Regions from separate parts of the Terribacillus saccharophilus genome, predicted to be linked through region 2. Evidence: predicted binding sites of a transcription regulator. Region 2 holds the regulator's gene; the other holds the start of a gene.
The links. Region 2 encodes LexA, which represses DNA repair genes until DNA is damaged. Its sites were predicted from a motif close to CGAACATATGTTCG; they were not measured.
Positions count from the first base shown of each region.

Region 1: a site for LexA is predicted at 1,842-1,855, ahead of addB (helicase-exonuclease AddAB subunit AddB). Genes of this name have one in related genera too.

Region 1 covers NZ_CP008876.1:927,337-935,484, forward strand. The annotation lists gene GZ22_RS04775 (competence protein ComK) at 1-21, shown strand, start outside; gene GZ22_RS04780 (YhjD family protein) at 1-358, opposite strand, end outside; gene GZ22_RS04785 (TVP38/TMEM64 family protein) at 558-1,205, shown strand; gene lepB (signal peptidase I) at 1,259-1,801, shown strand; gene addB (helicase-exonuclease AddAB subunit AddB) at 1,930-5,433, shown strand; gene addA (helicase-exonuclease AddAB subunit AddA) at 5,417-8,148, shown strand, end outside.
Region 2 covers NZ_CP008876.1:1,393,110-1,401,257, forward strand. The annotation lists gene GZ22_RS07045 (TetR/AcrR family transcriptional regulator) at 1-449, opposite strand, end outside; gene GZ22_RS07050 (SDR family oxidoreductase) at 593-1,351, shown strand; gene GZ22_RS07055 (DUF2188 domain-containing protein) at 1,465-1,686, opposite strand; gene GZ22_RS07060 (hypothetical protein) at 1,848-2,234, shown strand; gene GZ22_RS07065 (AI-2E family transporter) at 2,442-3,527, shown strand; gene lexA (transcriptional repressor LexA) at 3,881-4,510, opposite strand; gene GZ22_RS07075 (YneB family resolvase-like protein) at 4,794-5,453, shown strand; gene GZ22_RS07080 (DUF896 domain-containing protein) at 5,495-5,719, shown strand; gene tkt (transketolase) at 5,846-7,849, shown strand; gene sirA (sporulation inhibitor of replication protein SirA) at 8,007-8,148, shown strand, end outside.

The DNA.
Region 1 (8,148 bases), 470 kb from region 2:
ATTGCGGAGCCTTTTGTGTAAGCTCCATCAGGATAGCCTCGACTTTCTTCCGTATTGCCGGATTAAAATAGTTACGCTTTTCCTCACATTCCTTTGTGATGAACAGGAAGGTGGTGAAGGCGTCGTTTTTCTCCGCTGTCACAATCTGCATATTACGCTGACGCAATTGAATACGCAGCTGACGGCGCTCCTCCAATGCAGTTTTCTCCATCGATTGTAATGTATGTAACAGATGCGCTTTTATCTTATGCTTTCCTTCTTCTACAATCCGGATATCCTGCTGCAGGACAACAATGGCCATTGACAGAAACAGGAAGCGGGATCCCAGCTTATATTCCGACTCACTAAGACAACGCATATGCCTTTCCTCCTAAATACGAACATGTGTTCCATTATACCCTATGCTATGCAAAGTGAAAACAGGATAGTACAGGTAATTTTCAAATGACTAACCAAATGCAGGAAAAGAAGGGATAATCCTGTCAGACTTTGCATGCTTGGGCTTTTCGTTTAGAATAGTAAAAAGATGTTTTTGCTGGGAATAGGAGAATGGTTAGATGGTCTTAGGTTTTGGATGGAACGATTTGATGGAAATGTTCCGCAATGGAACATGGGACGATTATGCGAAGTCCCTGCTTGATCGATATGAGAATCTGGGTCCTATACCCGGCATTGGGCTACCTTTTTTGGAAGCTTTCCTGCCATTTCTGCCGCTTGTTGTCTTCGTACTAACGAACACTGTAGCTTACGGTCTGTTATGGGGCTTCCTATATTCGTGGATCGGTACGTCACTTGGAGCGATCACCGTCTTCTGGCTGATACGCCGTTATCAACATACACGTGTAATCAATTGGCTGCGACATAATAAACAAGTAAATCGAATAACAGAATGGCTGGATCGTCATGGATTTGGTCCGTTATTCATTCTTTTATGCTTTCCATTTTCGCCCTCGGCTATCATCAATGTAGTCGCAGGATTATCGAGAATCAGTGTGCAGCAATTCGCTTTAGCGGTATTTCTTGGTAAAGCGCTGATGATTTTCTCAATTGCTTACGTCGGTGACAGTCTGACTTCCTTTGCGGAGAACCCGATCAAGACGGTTGTCGTAGCTGTTGCGATCATCTTGTTCTGGATGGTAGGTAAATACGTAGAAGGAAGATTGAAGAAGAAAAACGGCAAGCAGGAGCAATCACATAAGGATTAAAGCTATTCAAGCCGGGGTAAAGTGTTGCAAACACTTACACCGGAGGAAAGCACATGAAAAAGAAAAAACATTGGAAGTTTTTCTTCCTGTTTGCCGGCATCGTGCTTTTGATCTTCTTTTCCAGAGAATTAATCTTTGCAGATTATCGAGTGGAAGGGGAGTCAATGGAGCCGACCTTACAGGACGGTAACTTCCTGATGGTGAACAAGTTCATGAACGACGCAGATAGTATCCAGCGTTTCGATGTCATCGTCTTTCACGCAACAAAAGATGAGGATTATGTGAAGCGGATTATTGGAATGCCAGGGGATACAGTGGAAGTTAGCAATGACAGACTGTTTGTAAACGGTGAATACAGACCTGAGCATTATCTGGAAACGTATAAAGATGATGTCGATGGTCAGCTGACGTATGATTTCACGTTGGAAGACGTCACCGGGCGAACGACAGTGCCCGAAGGAATGCTGTTCGTAATGGGTGATAATCGAAGGGACAGCCTTGATAGCCGCTCATTTGGCTTCATCCCGATCGAACAAGTTGTTGGGAAGGTGGATGCCCATTTCTGGCCAATGTCTGCATCTGGACTTAGCATTTAGCTCCTTATCTTTGATAAGGAGCTTTTCCAATATATACAAGCGAACAAACGTGCGCATCTGTTTTCCCATAAACCGCTGAACATGATAGAATAAGATTACTAGTTTGGAAGACAGGAGTGGAGCTTAGAATGGGTGTACGTTTTATCATCGGCCGGTCTGGAGCAGGAAAAAGCCGTGCATGTCTCGATGAGATTGCAGCTAAATTAAAAAGTGATCCAATGGGATCGAATATATTTTATCTGGTTCCGGACCAGATGACCTTTCAGCAGGAGCAGGCGCTGATCAGGCAAACCGGTGTAGAAGGAAGCATCCGTGCACAGGTATACAGTCTGTCACGGCTGGCTTGGTATATCCTGCAGGAGACAGGCGGTGCGACTAAGCAGTTCATTACCTCGACAGGTGTTCAGATGATGCTCCGGAAGATTACCGAGGAACGTAAATCTGACTGGAATGTCTTCCAGAAAGCAATTGAGAAGAACGGCTTTATGGGGCAGCTGGAAAGCATGATCACAGAGCTGAAGCGCTATCGTGTTACGCCGGAACTTCTTCATGCTCAAATCCGGGAAATGAAGCAGTTTCAACAGCAGCATTCCCCTGAGGTTACACTACGGGATAAGCTGGAAGATATCAGCTATATTTATGATCGTTTGACCGCGCTTTTACGGGATAAGTATATCGACAGCGAGGATCAGCTGCATTTGCTTGCGTCTAAAATACCATTGTCGCGTTCTATAAAAGGTTCGGAGATTTACCTGGACGGGTTTCACCAGTTTACGCCGCAGGAGCTAGAGGTGATTGGTGCACTGATGACAGAAGCAGAGCAAGTGACAGTGACACTTACATTGGATGGAGCGAATCGCCACGATGTAGACGAGCTGGATTTATTTGCGCGCACACATGATACATTCCTTCAGATCAAACAGACGGCGCAGGAAAGGAATGTGCCGATCACTTCGATCGAGCAGCTCGATCCTGCAGATGGGCGCTTTGGGCATAACCCAGCTTTCCTTCATTTAGAGAAGCATTTGGAAACACGTCCAGCTCCAACGTTAAAGCAGGAAGTACCAATCACCTTGGCACAGGCAGTCCACCCAAGAGCGGAGGTCGAAGGTGCAGCGCAGGAGATAGTCACACTCGTACGGGAAAAAGGCTATCGTTATCAAGATATTGCGATACTGCTCAGACAGGCGGATGTATACCATGAGCTAATCGAAACAGTATTTGCGGATTATCATATACCTGTTTTCATTGATCAGAAAAAGCCGATGATCCATCACCCGCTGCTGGAACTGATTCGTTCAGGAATGGAAGTTGTTGATGGGAATTGGCGATATGAAGCTGTTTTCCGCGTACTAAAAACAGGTTTGATTCCATCGTCTGATGACGTTTATCCACTAACAGAGGAAGCGATTGATGAATTAGAGAACTATTGTCTTGAATATGGTATACGTTCCAGGGATCGCTGGCTGCAGAAAGAAGACTGGATTTTCCAGCGATTCCGTGGATTTGATACAACACGGCAAACTGACAAGGAACTGGAAACCCAGAAACGGATCAATCATTATCGCCGTCAGGTAGCAGAGGCGATGAAGAAATTTGATCGGAAGCTGCGGGAAGGTAAGACATTCCGTGAGCGATCGATTGCTGTATACAACTGGCTGGAACAGCTGCAAGTACCGCAGCGCCTTGAGGAAATGCAAGTTATCTTCGACGATCGCGGTGAGCTGGAAAGAGCAAGAGAGCAGGACCAAGTATGGGATAGTGTACTTCAACTGTTGGATGAAGCAGTGGAGATTGTTGGGGATGAACGCGTTTCCCTTCAAGTTTTCCGCCATACGATGGAGACGGGTTTTGAATCACTTGAATTTGCCCATATCCCTCCTAGTTTGGATCAAGTGATTGTCGGCACAATAGACCATAGTAAGGTAAGTGGGTTGAAATGTGCCTTCCTGCTTGGAGTCAACGAAGGGGTATGGCCGATGAAGCCGAAGCCTGATGGACTCATCAGCGAGGAAGACCGGGAAGTACTGGCTGTATACGGTTTACAGCTTGCGGCTGGAAGCAAACGTCAGCTGCTGGATGAGAGCTTTTATATGTATCTTGCATTCACGGCTGCAAGTGAACGGCTTTGGGTAAGCTATCCCATCAGTGACCAGGAAGGAAAAGCGAAGATGGCTTCTTCACTCGTGCAGCGCATGAAAGATTTATTCGACTGGTGCTGTGACGAGCGTATGCTTCAGGATCCAGAGGACAGCTTGGATACGGCTCGTTTTGTTGCTACTATCGATCAAAGTCGTTCGGCTCTTACGACGCAGCTTGCCCGCAAAATGCGTGGTTATCCAGTGCATCCTGTCTGGGATAGCGTACTGAACTGGTTCATCAGCCATGAGAGCGAGCATGAGCTGACAGGCAGAATACTGCAAAGCCTCTTCTATCGAAACGAAACAGAGGATTTGGCGGAAGAGACAAAAGAGCAGCTTTTCCCTAAAAAGGTGAAGGCAAGTGTATCACGCTTGGAAACCTACTATCGCTGTTCTTATCAGCATTTTGCCAAGTACAGTCTTGGGTTGGAAAACAGGCGGACTTATAAGCTGGATGCCCCGGATATCGGGCAGCTTTTCCATGAAGCATTGAAGCAGATCACAGATTGGGTTCAGCTCGATGGGCGGAATTATGCGCAGCTTAACCGGGAAGATGCAACAGGATACGCAAAACGAGCGATGGGCAACCTCGCGCCTGTATTGCAGAATCAAATTCTCCACAGCTCCAATCGGTTCAAGTATATCCAGCAAAAGCTTCAGGAAATTATCGCGCGTGCTGCCTACACGCTAAGTGAACAGGCGCGGCAAAGTAAGTTCTCTCCAGTCGGGCTTGAGCTTGACTTCGGGGAAAACCAGACACTGCCGCCAATTGAGATCACGCTGCCAAATGGCTATGATGTCCAGCTAAGAGGACGAATTGACCGCGTCGATAAAGCAATCGATCAAGAAGATCTGTTTCTTCGTATCATCGATTATAAATCCAGCAGCAAAGCGCTGAACCTGACAGAAGTCTACTATGGTCTCGCGCTTCAGATGCTCGCTTACTTGGATGTTGTTCTGTCTCATTCGGAGCAGTGGCTAGGCCTGCAAGCGACCCCAGCTGGTGTATTATACTTCCATGTGCATAATCCGCTCATTTCGCAATCGAGCAGATCACAGGTGGATATAGAGGACGAGATTTTCAAGAAATTCAAGATGCAAGGCATGTTGCTGGAAAACGAATCTGTTGCCCGGATGATGGATACATCACTGGAATCAGGTATGAGCAAGATCATTCCGGCTGGTCTGAAAAAAGATGGTGCATTCCGCGCTGGTTCCCAGACGGCTGATCAAGACACTTTCCACGCTTTGCAGCAGCATACTAGATTCTTAATGGAGCAAGCCGGCCTGGATATAACGAATGGCGGTGTGCATTTGAATCCATATCGCCATCATGATAGAAGTGCTTGTACGTTTTGTGATTTCAAGGCAGTGTGCCAATTCGACGCATCACTTGCTGGTAATAAATATCGTGCAATAAAAGATATGAAGGATGAAGATGTACTGAATAGCATCAAGAAGGAGGTGGAACGACATGGTAATGTGGACTGACGAACAGCAGCTTGCTATTGACGCCAAAGGACATGATATTTTAGTCGCAGCTGCAGCAGGTTCTGGTAAGACGGCTGTTCTTGTTGAACGGATTATCCAAAAGCTTGTGAATCAAGATGATCCGGTTGATATCGATCAGCTGCTAGTCGTGACTTTCACGAATGCAGCGGCACAAGAGATGCGCAGCCGGATTGGAACAGCTCTTGAAAAGGCTCTGGAGGCGAATCCTACTTCTCAGCATCTTCGCAAGCAGCTGTCATTACTGCAGAATGCGTCTATTTCCACGCTCCACTCGTTTTGCCTGGATGTTGTACGCAAATATGCGTATATGCTGGATTTGGATCCAGGATTCCGTATTGCAGATGACTTAGAAGCGGATCTGATTCGCCAAGAAGTAATGGGGGATCTGCTGGAAGAATGGTACGGTAAGGAAGGCGAGGAGCAAGCAGCTTTCTTTGGAGTAGTTGATCGTTTCAGTAATGACCGCAATGATCTGGAAGTAGAAGATCTGATTCTGAAATTATATGATTTTGCTACCCAGAATCCATATCCGGAGGCTTGGCTGGATCAGATGGCAGAGCTGTATAATGTATCTGCTATCCAGGATGAGAATGAACTGCCATGGCTGCAAGTGTTAAAACGTGAAGCAAATGATCAGCTGCAGGCGATGCTGCAGGAAGCAGATCAGGGTCTCGCTCTGACACAGGAACCGGATGGACCGTATCATTACGCAGAAACTTTCGAGGCTGAAAGGAAATTCATTGCTGAAGCGAAGCTCCTTGTGGAAGGAAGCTGGAATGATGCTGTAAGTTTCATTAAAGAGCAATCGTTCGGCAGACTTTCCGGTAAAAAGGTTGAATGTGATGACATGAAAAAATCGCAGGCAAAAGCGCTGCGTGATTCTTATAAAAAGAGATGGGGCAAGCTTTCTGGCGATTGGTTTGCTCGAAAGCTCGAAATCTACTTATCAGATATGATTGAGCTTTATCCGTCGATCCAGCAACTTGCATTGCTAGTCAAACAATTCCGCAGCCGTTATCAATTAGAGAAAAGAGAGCGGGCATTAGTCGATTTTTCGGATTTGGAGCATTTTTGTCTTGAGGTGCTGATAGACGAAAACAGCACACCAGAACAGATTATTCCATCAAGCATTGCCGAAAGCTATCAGAGTCGTTTTAAGGAATTATTATTAGATGAATATCAGGATACTAACCTAGTACAGGAAACACTTGTTACATTGATTTCTGACCGTTCAGGCAGCGGTAATATGTTCATGGTTGGAGATGTAAAGCAGAGCATTTATCGCTTTCGTCATGCAGAGCCGACATTATTCCTAAATAAATATAAGGCTTTCTCTGACCCGGAACATCCAGCTATGCGTATTGATTTGGCCAGCAACTTCCGCAGCCGTCAGCAAGTGCTGGACGGGGCTAACTATATTTTTCGTCAGCTTTTCTCAGTAGACGTCGGAGAAATGCAGTATGAAAAAGAAGCAGAGCTTATTTATGCAAACAAAATGTATGATGACCTGAAACAGGATGACACCGATGTTGAACTAGTTATCATTAATCGTGATGGTACAGAAGAAGCTGAAGATGCTGACACCGACACGGAAATGGTGGAGGACCTGGAGAAAGCGCAGCTGGAAGGGCGCGCGTACAGCAGGATGATTCAGCAATGGATCGGCCACGATGGCCATGGTGCAATGAAGGTTGTCGATAAATCCACACAGCAGCAGCGCGATATTCAATATCGGGATATTGTCATCTTGCTGCGCTCCATGACTTGGGCGCCGGCAATTGTGGAGGAATTGAAGCAGCAAGGCATTCCGGTATACGCGGAGCTTTCGACAGGATATCTGGAGGCCATCGAAATCAAAGTGATGATGAGTGTGCTGAAAATCATCGATAATCCACTTCAAGACATACCGTTCGCAGCCGTTTTACGTTGTCCTATTATTGGTCTAAAGGAAGATGACCTTGCAAAAGTAAGACTAGCAGATCAACGAAGCAGCTATTATGAAGCTGCGAGGGCCTACGTTCGTACTGCAAATGATGAGATTTCTATAAAAATCGAACGGCTGCTGGAGTGGCTTCGGTCCTGGAGAATGGAAGCAAGGCAGGGTGCATTATCAGCTTTGATTTGGTCAATCATGAGAGAAACAGGCTACTACGATTTTGTTGGTGGTATACCAGGCGGTAGACAGCGTCAAGCTAACCTGCGTGCTCTTTATGATAGGGCACGGAACTATGAGAATACATCATTCCGCGGACTGTTCCGCTTTGTTAAGTTCATTGAACGTATGGAAGAGCGCGGAGACGATCTTGGAGCTGCGAAGGCTTTAGGTGAACAAGAAGACGTCGTTCGAATCATGACCATCCACAAAAGTAAGGGTCTTGAGTTTCCTGTTGTTATCACTGGTGCGATGGATAAAACATTCAACCAGCAGGACTTGAGGGAACGTTATTTGCTGCATAAAGATTTAGGGTTTGGCAGTAAATATATTGATCCGGTAAAACGGCTTATGTATCCTACTTTGATTTACCATGCATTAAAGGCAGAGAAACAGCGTGAATCACTTGCGGAAGAAATGCGGGTGCTTTATGTTGCTTTGACACGTGCAAAGGAAAAACTGGTCATGGTAGGCAATGTCGCATCATTGGAGAAAAAGCTGCAAAAATGGCGTCAAATTGCTGATCATCCTTCATGGGTGCT
Region 2 (8,148 bases):
TTTGAGGAATAGGAATATAAATAGCTTTCTTCAAGATGAGCCGTATATTTATCATCAAGAAGGATCGAGCGTATTTCATCGAACAGCATATAATAATACTCTGCAGACACTTCCTTAGATAAGATAATCCTATAAAATTCTTCGTATTTTTGAACATGATGGAAGATACGTACCGTTTTTGGGTCCAGTTTTTCTTTTTCGATATACTTTGTATGACGATAAGGTTCATTATAGGATTCTCTTAAATCCATCATAATCTCCTCGAAAAATTCCTTAAAGACATCTCCAACTTCTTGATAATGAAAATAAAATGTCCCTCGATTGATATTTGCTAGCTTGCAGAGTTCCGTTACTTTTATCTGAGGTAAAGGCTTCTTTTTTAGCAGATTTGTTAATGTAAGATGTATATTCTGTTTTGTTTTTAATACGCGCAAATCATTTTTATTCAAAATAAAAGCCCCCTTTATTAAACACTTTTTTTGATTTTGTACTATATTATACAATTTGATTTTTTCTGCTGATTGAATGCGGTTACAATTATATATTATTATTTTATCGAACAATTGTACATTAACTATGGGGGATGAATGATATGAGATTAAAAGATAAAGTGGCAATCGTTACAGGAGCAGCCTCTGGGATGGGGAAAGCAATAGCAGAGCTTTACGCAAAAGAAGGAGCAAAAGTAGTTGTATCTGACTTTAATTATGAAGGCGCCAAAGCAGTTGCTAAGGCTATTGAGGAGAAGGGCGGCGCGGCAATTGCGAATCGTACTAATGTTGCTGAGTCAGCGGACTTAGAACAATTATTCGCAGAAACAAAAGGAGCGTTTGGTAAGTTAGATATTTTGGTTAATAATGCTGGTATCATGGATGGAATGGAGCCGGTGGGGGATATCACGGATGAGAAATGGGATCGCGTATTTGCTGTTAACACTACTGGTGTTATGCGTGCAATGCGTATTGCTACGAATATCTTCTTGGAACAAGGCCATGGCGTAATCGTAAATAATATCTCAGCTGGCGGTTTGCGCGGTGCACGTGCCGGGGCAGCATATACAGCTTCTAAACATGCAGTAACTGGATTGACGAAAAACACGGCATATATGTACGCTCAATCTAATATCCGGTGTAATGGAATTGCTCCGGGTGGTGTAGAGACTAACATTAGTGCCTCTATGACAAATATCTCTGAATTTGGAGCTGGCCGCCAAATGACTGGTAATGGTACAATGCCGCGTGTAGGAAAACCAGCTGAAATAGCTCAACTTGCTCTTTTCTTAGGTTCTGATGAATCGAGCTTCGTAAATGGGCAAGTAATAGCGGCTGATGCGGGATGGATTGCATATTAATAGAGCATAAAAGAATAAAAACTAGTATAACAAAACCTGAAACTATCTTCAGGTTTTGTTATTTATTCTGAGATTATAGGTATTTAGCTTCTTATGAGACGTTATGACTTTGTTCAACCTCTCGGTGGAAATGGATCATTGCCATATGAATCTCGTTCCCGAATTCTTCCGTCTCGTCCGTGAATGAAATGTTCCCCTTTAGTTTTCTTAGCTAGTTCTTTCCCATAATCCATTGCTTCCTTTTGCGTATCAAAATTGCCTGAAGTATGCTTTGCTCCCTCTTTCTTGACCTGCCAATTTCCGTTTCCGTCTGGGGTAGTATGATAGTTTGACAATATTGCACCTCCAATAAAATGCTTATAGAGTCTATACCACGGATTGCTGTATTTAATTCAGTTCTCTAACTTGTCACTTATTTGTGAAATAATGTACAAACTTTTCAAGAAATTAAAAGCTGATATGTGAAATAATAGAACTATATTAAGGAGGAGATCAAATGCCAAAACTACGCGTTACATTATTTCATGAAATACTGGAACAGTTAGAAGCAGACCAACTCCAAGGAACGAAAGCAAGAGAGTACCGATGTGCTGTCGGAACGTGTACACCATACGATGTCGTGCATCATGCGGAGGTTCTTCTGCAAGAAGGGTTCATTTCAGGTGTGGTAACAAACTCTAAAGATTACAGAGATGTTTTCGTTGACGATATTTTAGTAAAAGGACATGAATTGTTAGCTTTGATGGGTAATCAGCGGATTCTAGCGGGAGCCAAGCAACTGTTAGGGGAGACATACGAGAAAGCGACGCCGGGTATTCTTCTCGATGCCCTTAATTTAGCAATGAAACAACATAAAAGCATACAGGAGGAGCTTGCCGTCTAGGCAGGCTTCTTATTGTTTATAGCAATATAGACTTCAGACATACAAGAAAAAAATAAACTACAGAAACCTTCTTTTTTATCGTTGCATCGAATGTATCTCGTGAATATCCAAACTCTGTTCCTTAACAAATGCTTACGAAAGATATGTTTTTTTGAGTAATACGCAGGGAAATGGAATAGAACTTCTATTCAAGGGATGGTACATAATATGCTGCAAAAACGATGGTTTCAGAGTTTGACAGCAGCGGTACTGATTTTGACAATCATACTGCTGTTAGGGAAGGTAAATTATATCTTCACCCCGTTATATGAATTTGTAAAAGCAATAGCATTTCCGCTTATTGCAGCGGGCTTTTTGTTTTACATCACTAGGCCGTTGGTTAAATTACTGGAACGGCTAAAGCTGCCGAGGTGGTCGGCAATTCTAATTTTATTTCTGTTGATTATCGGAATTGGATATCTAGGATTTCGTTTTATTGCACCGATAGCACAGGATCAGATAGCTGCACTGTCCGAACAAGTTCCTGTTATAGTGGAGCATGCTGAATCTCTCGTAGAGAACGTGGAGGATAATTATTCAGCCGTTCCAGATCAGATAAACAGTGCAGTGCAGAATTTCTCCAATAATTTAGAAAACTATACAGAACAAGCGTTAAGCTATCTCACTAGTTTTCTTTCAGGTTTAGTCAGCTTCACAGTAGGTCTGATCCTTATACCGTTCTTTTTATTCTTCATGCTAAAAGATGGAGATAAACTAAAGCCATTTTTAACAAAGTTTTTTACAGGACATAAGTCCGAGAGCTTAAAAGAATTATTGCGAAAACTAGATCATACTTTGTCTAGCTTTATTCAAGGCCAGTTTATCGTAAGTTGCTGTGTCGGAGCGTTATTATATATAGGATATCTGATTATAGGATTGGAATACTCCTTAATCTTTGCTTTAATCGGTTTACTGTTAAACTTCATTCCTTTCCTTGGGCCGTATCTTGCCGCTGCTCCTGCTGTGCTGGTTGCATTCTTCCAGGACCCTATGCTTGCTGTATGGGCAGCAGTAGTCATGTTCATAGCTCAACAAATCGAAAGTTCCTTTATTTCACCTAATGTGATGGGGAAAGTATTGAAACTGCATCCGCTTACCGTCATTTCACTATTGTTGGCTGCTGGTAATATTGCTGGTTTTATCGGTTTGTTACTCATTGTTCCGATTTATGCAGCATTCCGCACGGCTGTTACTCATTTCTATGGAGAGTGGAGGAAGTATCACTTTGGCAGAAAGATACAAGAAACAAACTAATATCTAGCTTTCTTCTATAACTGAATGACGAAAACACAAAAGAGGAGCTTGCCATGTAGGCAAGCTCCTTATTTATACCGTTTTTAGCGTTCTTTAAGATAATAATCGTCCATACTGTGTTGTTCTCTGCGGTGGCTTCTTGTATATCCGCATTTACACGAATCAGTAACACTATCAATCTTATGACGGCCTCGCAACTTGCAGAAGAGCTTATACAACAGCTTCACAACACCACCCGCTTTCTAGCTTTTGGTAATATCATAATCTAATATACCCAAAAAATATGTCGAAAGAAGGCTAAAAGTATGTAAATTCTATGAAAAAAATAAAAAAACCGGCCGGAGCCGATTTTTTTATTGAATGGAGCGATATAAGCCGATTACTTTACCAAGAATGCTAACATTATCCAAAATAATAGGATCCATCGTACTGTTTTCTGGCTGCAGTCGGATCTGGTTTTCTTCCTTGAAGAAGCGTTTCACTGTTGCTTCATTGTCCTCTGTCATCGCAACAACAATCTCTCCATTTTGAGCAGTTTGCTGCTGTTTGACGATGACCATGTCTCCATCTAAAATACCAGCTTCTATCATACTCTCACCAACAATAACCAAAACAAAGATATTATCATCCGGTCCTACTAGATGGCTAGGTACAGGGACATATTCTTCTATATTCTCCACTGCTGTAATTGGAATACCAGCTGTTACTTTCCCGATTACCGGAGCGTAGTTTGCCTCGCCGCGAGGAATATCTGTTTGTTCTTCACTATCTAATGATAATACCTCGATAGCGCGCGGCTTTGTAGGGTCACGTCGGATAAGGCCTTTTTTCTCTAAGCGGGAAAGATGGCCATGAACTGTAGAACTTGAAGCCAAGCCAACTGCTTCGCCAATTTCTCTAACGGATGGCGGGTAGCCTTTATCGAGTACCTGCTCCTTTATGTATGCTAGAATCGCTTCCTGTCTTTTCGATAGTTTTATCATGTATCGAACACCCCGTGCATATATTTTTATTACATACAGTATACCATGATAGATTGCAATATACAAACATCCGTTCGAAAAAAAGCCTTGACTAGAACCTATGTTCGTATATAATGGAATTAACAAAGAGAACGCACGTTCTTGAAAACGGAGGGGTCTACCATGTTCAAAAAACTAGCAAAATCAGATCTATTCTATTATGTGCTTTTCGGCTTCACGCTTTTCTTCCTATACTTTACACTTATAATGAGCGTCTAATTAGTCGAAGTGAGAGGGTACATCAATGAAAGCAGTCATCTATTGCAGAGTAAGTACAGAAAAGGACGAGCAAGCAAGCTCGATTGAGCGTCAGCGCGAAGAGCTTATCAGTCTTGCTGCGTCCTCCAACATAGAGGTTATCGATATCATCGAAGAGAAACAGAGCGGTTATGAGATCGAACGTCCGGGAATTTTTCGCATGCTGGATATATTTACAGCACATGAAGCAGATTGTCTTCTCATTCAGGATGAGACGAGGCTAGGAAGAGGCAATACGAAGATCGCCTTGTTCCATCATCTTCAGAAGCTGGAGGTCAAGGTGTATACGTTAAGCCAGCACGGTGAATTCCAGCTTTCAGAATCAGATGGTATGGTGCTCCAGATCGTTGGTATTGTCGAGGAGTATCAGCGGAAGATTCATAATATGAAAATTAAACGAGGTATGAGAAGGGCAATTGAGGCCGGATATGATCCAAGTAAGAATTTGAGCAACCAGCAGGCTGCACCTGGCAGAGAGCGGATTGACTTTCCGATTCAAGAAGTAATCAGGCTGCGAAACAACAAGCTTACTTTCCAAGAAATCAGCTCTGTTCTGCGCGGTATGGGCTTTAATGTATCAAAGGCGACCGTACATAGAAGGTACCAGGAGTATCTTTCGCTTGAATCGGAAGACGCTAGCGGGTAACATAGGTATATTAACTCTAATGCTTAAAGGAGCATATACACATGTTAACTAAAGATAAATTAGCACGCCTAAATGCGTTAGCAAATAAAGCCAAGGCAGAAGGACTCAGCCTTAGCGAACAGAAAGAGCAAAAAGAACTAAGACAGGAATATCTGGGAAATGTACGTTCTTCATTCAAGAACCAGTTCAAGTCGATGACGGTTATGGATCGTGAAGGCAATGACGTTACACCAGAAAAAGTAAAACAATTACGTGATGAGAAATAAGAAGGGACGGCTGGCTCTATGCACAGCCTTTCCCTTCTTTTTCTATATATAAATCCTTGTTAATCTGAGGATTTTTGTATAGGATGAACAAGAGTACATAATTTGTTAGATGAAAGGGATGTTTACATGGTTCAGACTACAGAATTGCTTTCCATTAATACAATTCGTACGTTATCAATCGATGCAATCGAAGCAGCGAATTCCGGCCACCCAGGTATGCCGATGGGTGCAGCGCCGATGGCTTATACGCTTTTCACCGATTTCATGGCTCACAATCCGAAGAATTCCCACTGGTTTAACAGGGATCGTTTCGTATTGTCTGCTGGACATGGTTCCATGCTATTGTATTCCCTTTTACATTTGTCAGGATACAAAGTATCCATCGATGATTTAAAATCCTTCCGTCAATACGGTTCCCGTACACCAGGACATCCGGAAGTCCATCATACGGATGGTGTCGAAGCGACAACTGGTCCACTTGGACAAGGTATCGCGATGGCTACCGGTATGGCGATGGCAGAGGCACATCTTGCGGCGAAGTATAATAAAGAGGACTTCCCTGTCGTAGACCATTACACATACGCAATTTGTGGTGATGGTGACTTAATGGAAGGTATTTCACATGAAACAGCTTCACTTGCAGGTCATCTTGGCTTGGACAAGCTAATCGTGTTGTACGATTCCAATGATATTTCTCTTGATGGTGATCTTCACCACAGCTTCTCTGAAAACGTAGAGGATCGCTTCAAAGCTTATGGCTGGCAAGTTATCCGTGTCGAAGAAGGTAAGAATGTAGATGCAATTCGCGAAGCAATCAAAGAAGCGAAAGCAAATACAACTCAGCCAACTTTGATTGAAGTAAAAACAGTCATCGGATACGGTTCTCCGAACAAATCAGCTAAAAGTGCTTCTCATGGCTCACCACTAGGTGTGGATGAAGTAAAACTTACGAAGGAATATTACAAGTGGAAACATGAAGATTTCTACGTTCCAGATGAGGTTTATGCTGATTTTGAAGAGAAGGTCGTTAAAAACGGTGCTGAAGCAGAAAATGCTTGGAATGAGCTATTTGCGAAGTACGAAGAAGCTCACCCTGAACTTGCTAAAGAATTATCTACGGCAATTAAAGGAGAGTTACCAGAAGGATGGGCAGATACGCTTCCAACGTATGAAGAGGGCAAAGATAAGACTGCTACTCGTTCTGCTTCTGGTAAAGTATTGAACGCAATCGCAGATGCTGTGCCTAGCTTGTTCGGCGGAAGTGCTGACCTTGCAGGTTCGAATAAAACATTGCTTGCAAAAGAAGAGAACTTCTCTAAAGCGAACTATAGCGGACGCAATATCTGGTTCGGTGTGCGCGAATTCGCAATGGGTGCAGCATTAAACGGTATGGCACTTCATGGCGGATTGAAAGTGTACGGTGGTACATTCTTCGTATTCAGTGACTACTTGCGTCCGGCTATCCGTTTGTCTGCACTAATGGGAACACCTGTGACTTACGTATTGACACATGATTCTATTGCAGTCGGAGAAGATGGCCCAACGCATGAGCCGATCGAACAGCTTCCGTCACTTCGTGCAATGCCAGGTTTGAGTGTTGTTCGCCCAGCAGACGGTAATGAAACACAAGCTGCTTGGAGACTGTCACTTGAATCTGAAAAAGTTCCAACTGCACTTGTATTGACGCGTCAGGATCTTCCTACACTGCCATCTACGCAGCAAGCTGCATATGAAGGCGTGAAGAAGGGTGCTTACGTTGTAAGTCCTGCTCAGAAGGAAACTGCGGATGTTTTGCTTCTTGCTACTGGCTCAGAAGTACAGTTGGCTGTACGCGCACAAGAAGCGCTTAGGGAACAAAACATTGAGGCTTCTGTCGTCAGCATGCCTTCATGGGATCGTTTCGAGCTTCAAGAGCAATCCTATAAAGATAGCGTCTTGCCTCCTGCAGTGAAGAAACGTGTTGGTATTGAAATGGCTTCTCCGCTTGGATGGGAAAGATATGTTGGCGATGAAGGCAAAGTAATCGGTATTAATACTTTCGGTGCTTCTGGCAACGGAGATAAATTGATTGAAGCATTCGGCTTTACTGTTGAGAATGTTATTGAAAAAGTAAAATCCATCTTGGATTAATGTGAAGACCAGCCTTGGAATAAGGCTGGTCTTTTTCTTATATGACAAAATTCGAGTAAACTTTCGCAACTTCGTGCCTCTTTGCAACACGTTCCGAGGGATTAAGCATCGTTCCTGACGTATACTATTCTTTCAAAGGAGAAGGAGGGACAAGCTTATGAAAGAATACTTCGTCTATTGGGTAAAACACGAAATTTATTTCCGCTATTTTTATAAGTCGGATATCCTCTATCGTTTTTTCCTCTCCAGTCAAGTGGAGGATACTGTATACGTTCAGGAGCAGCTAGATTATATCACCT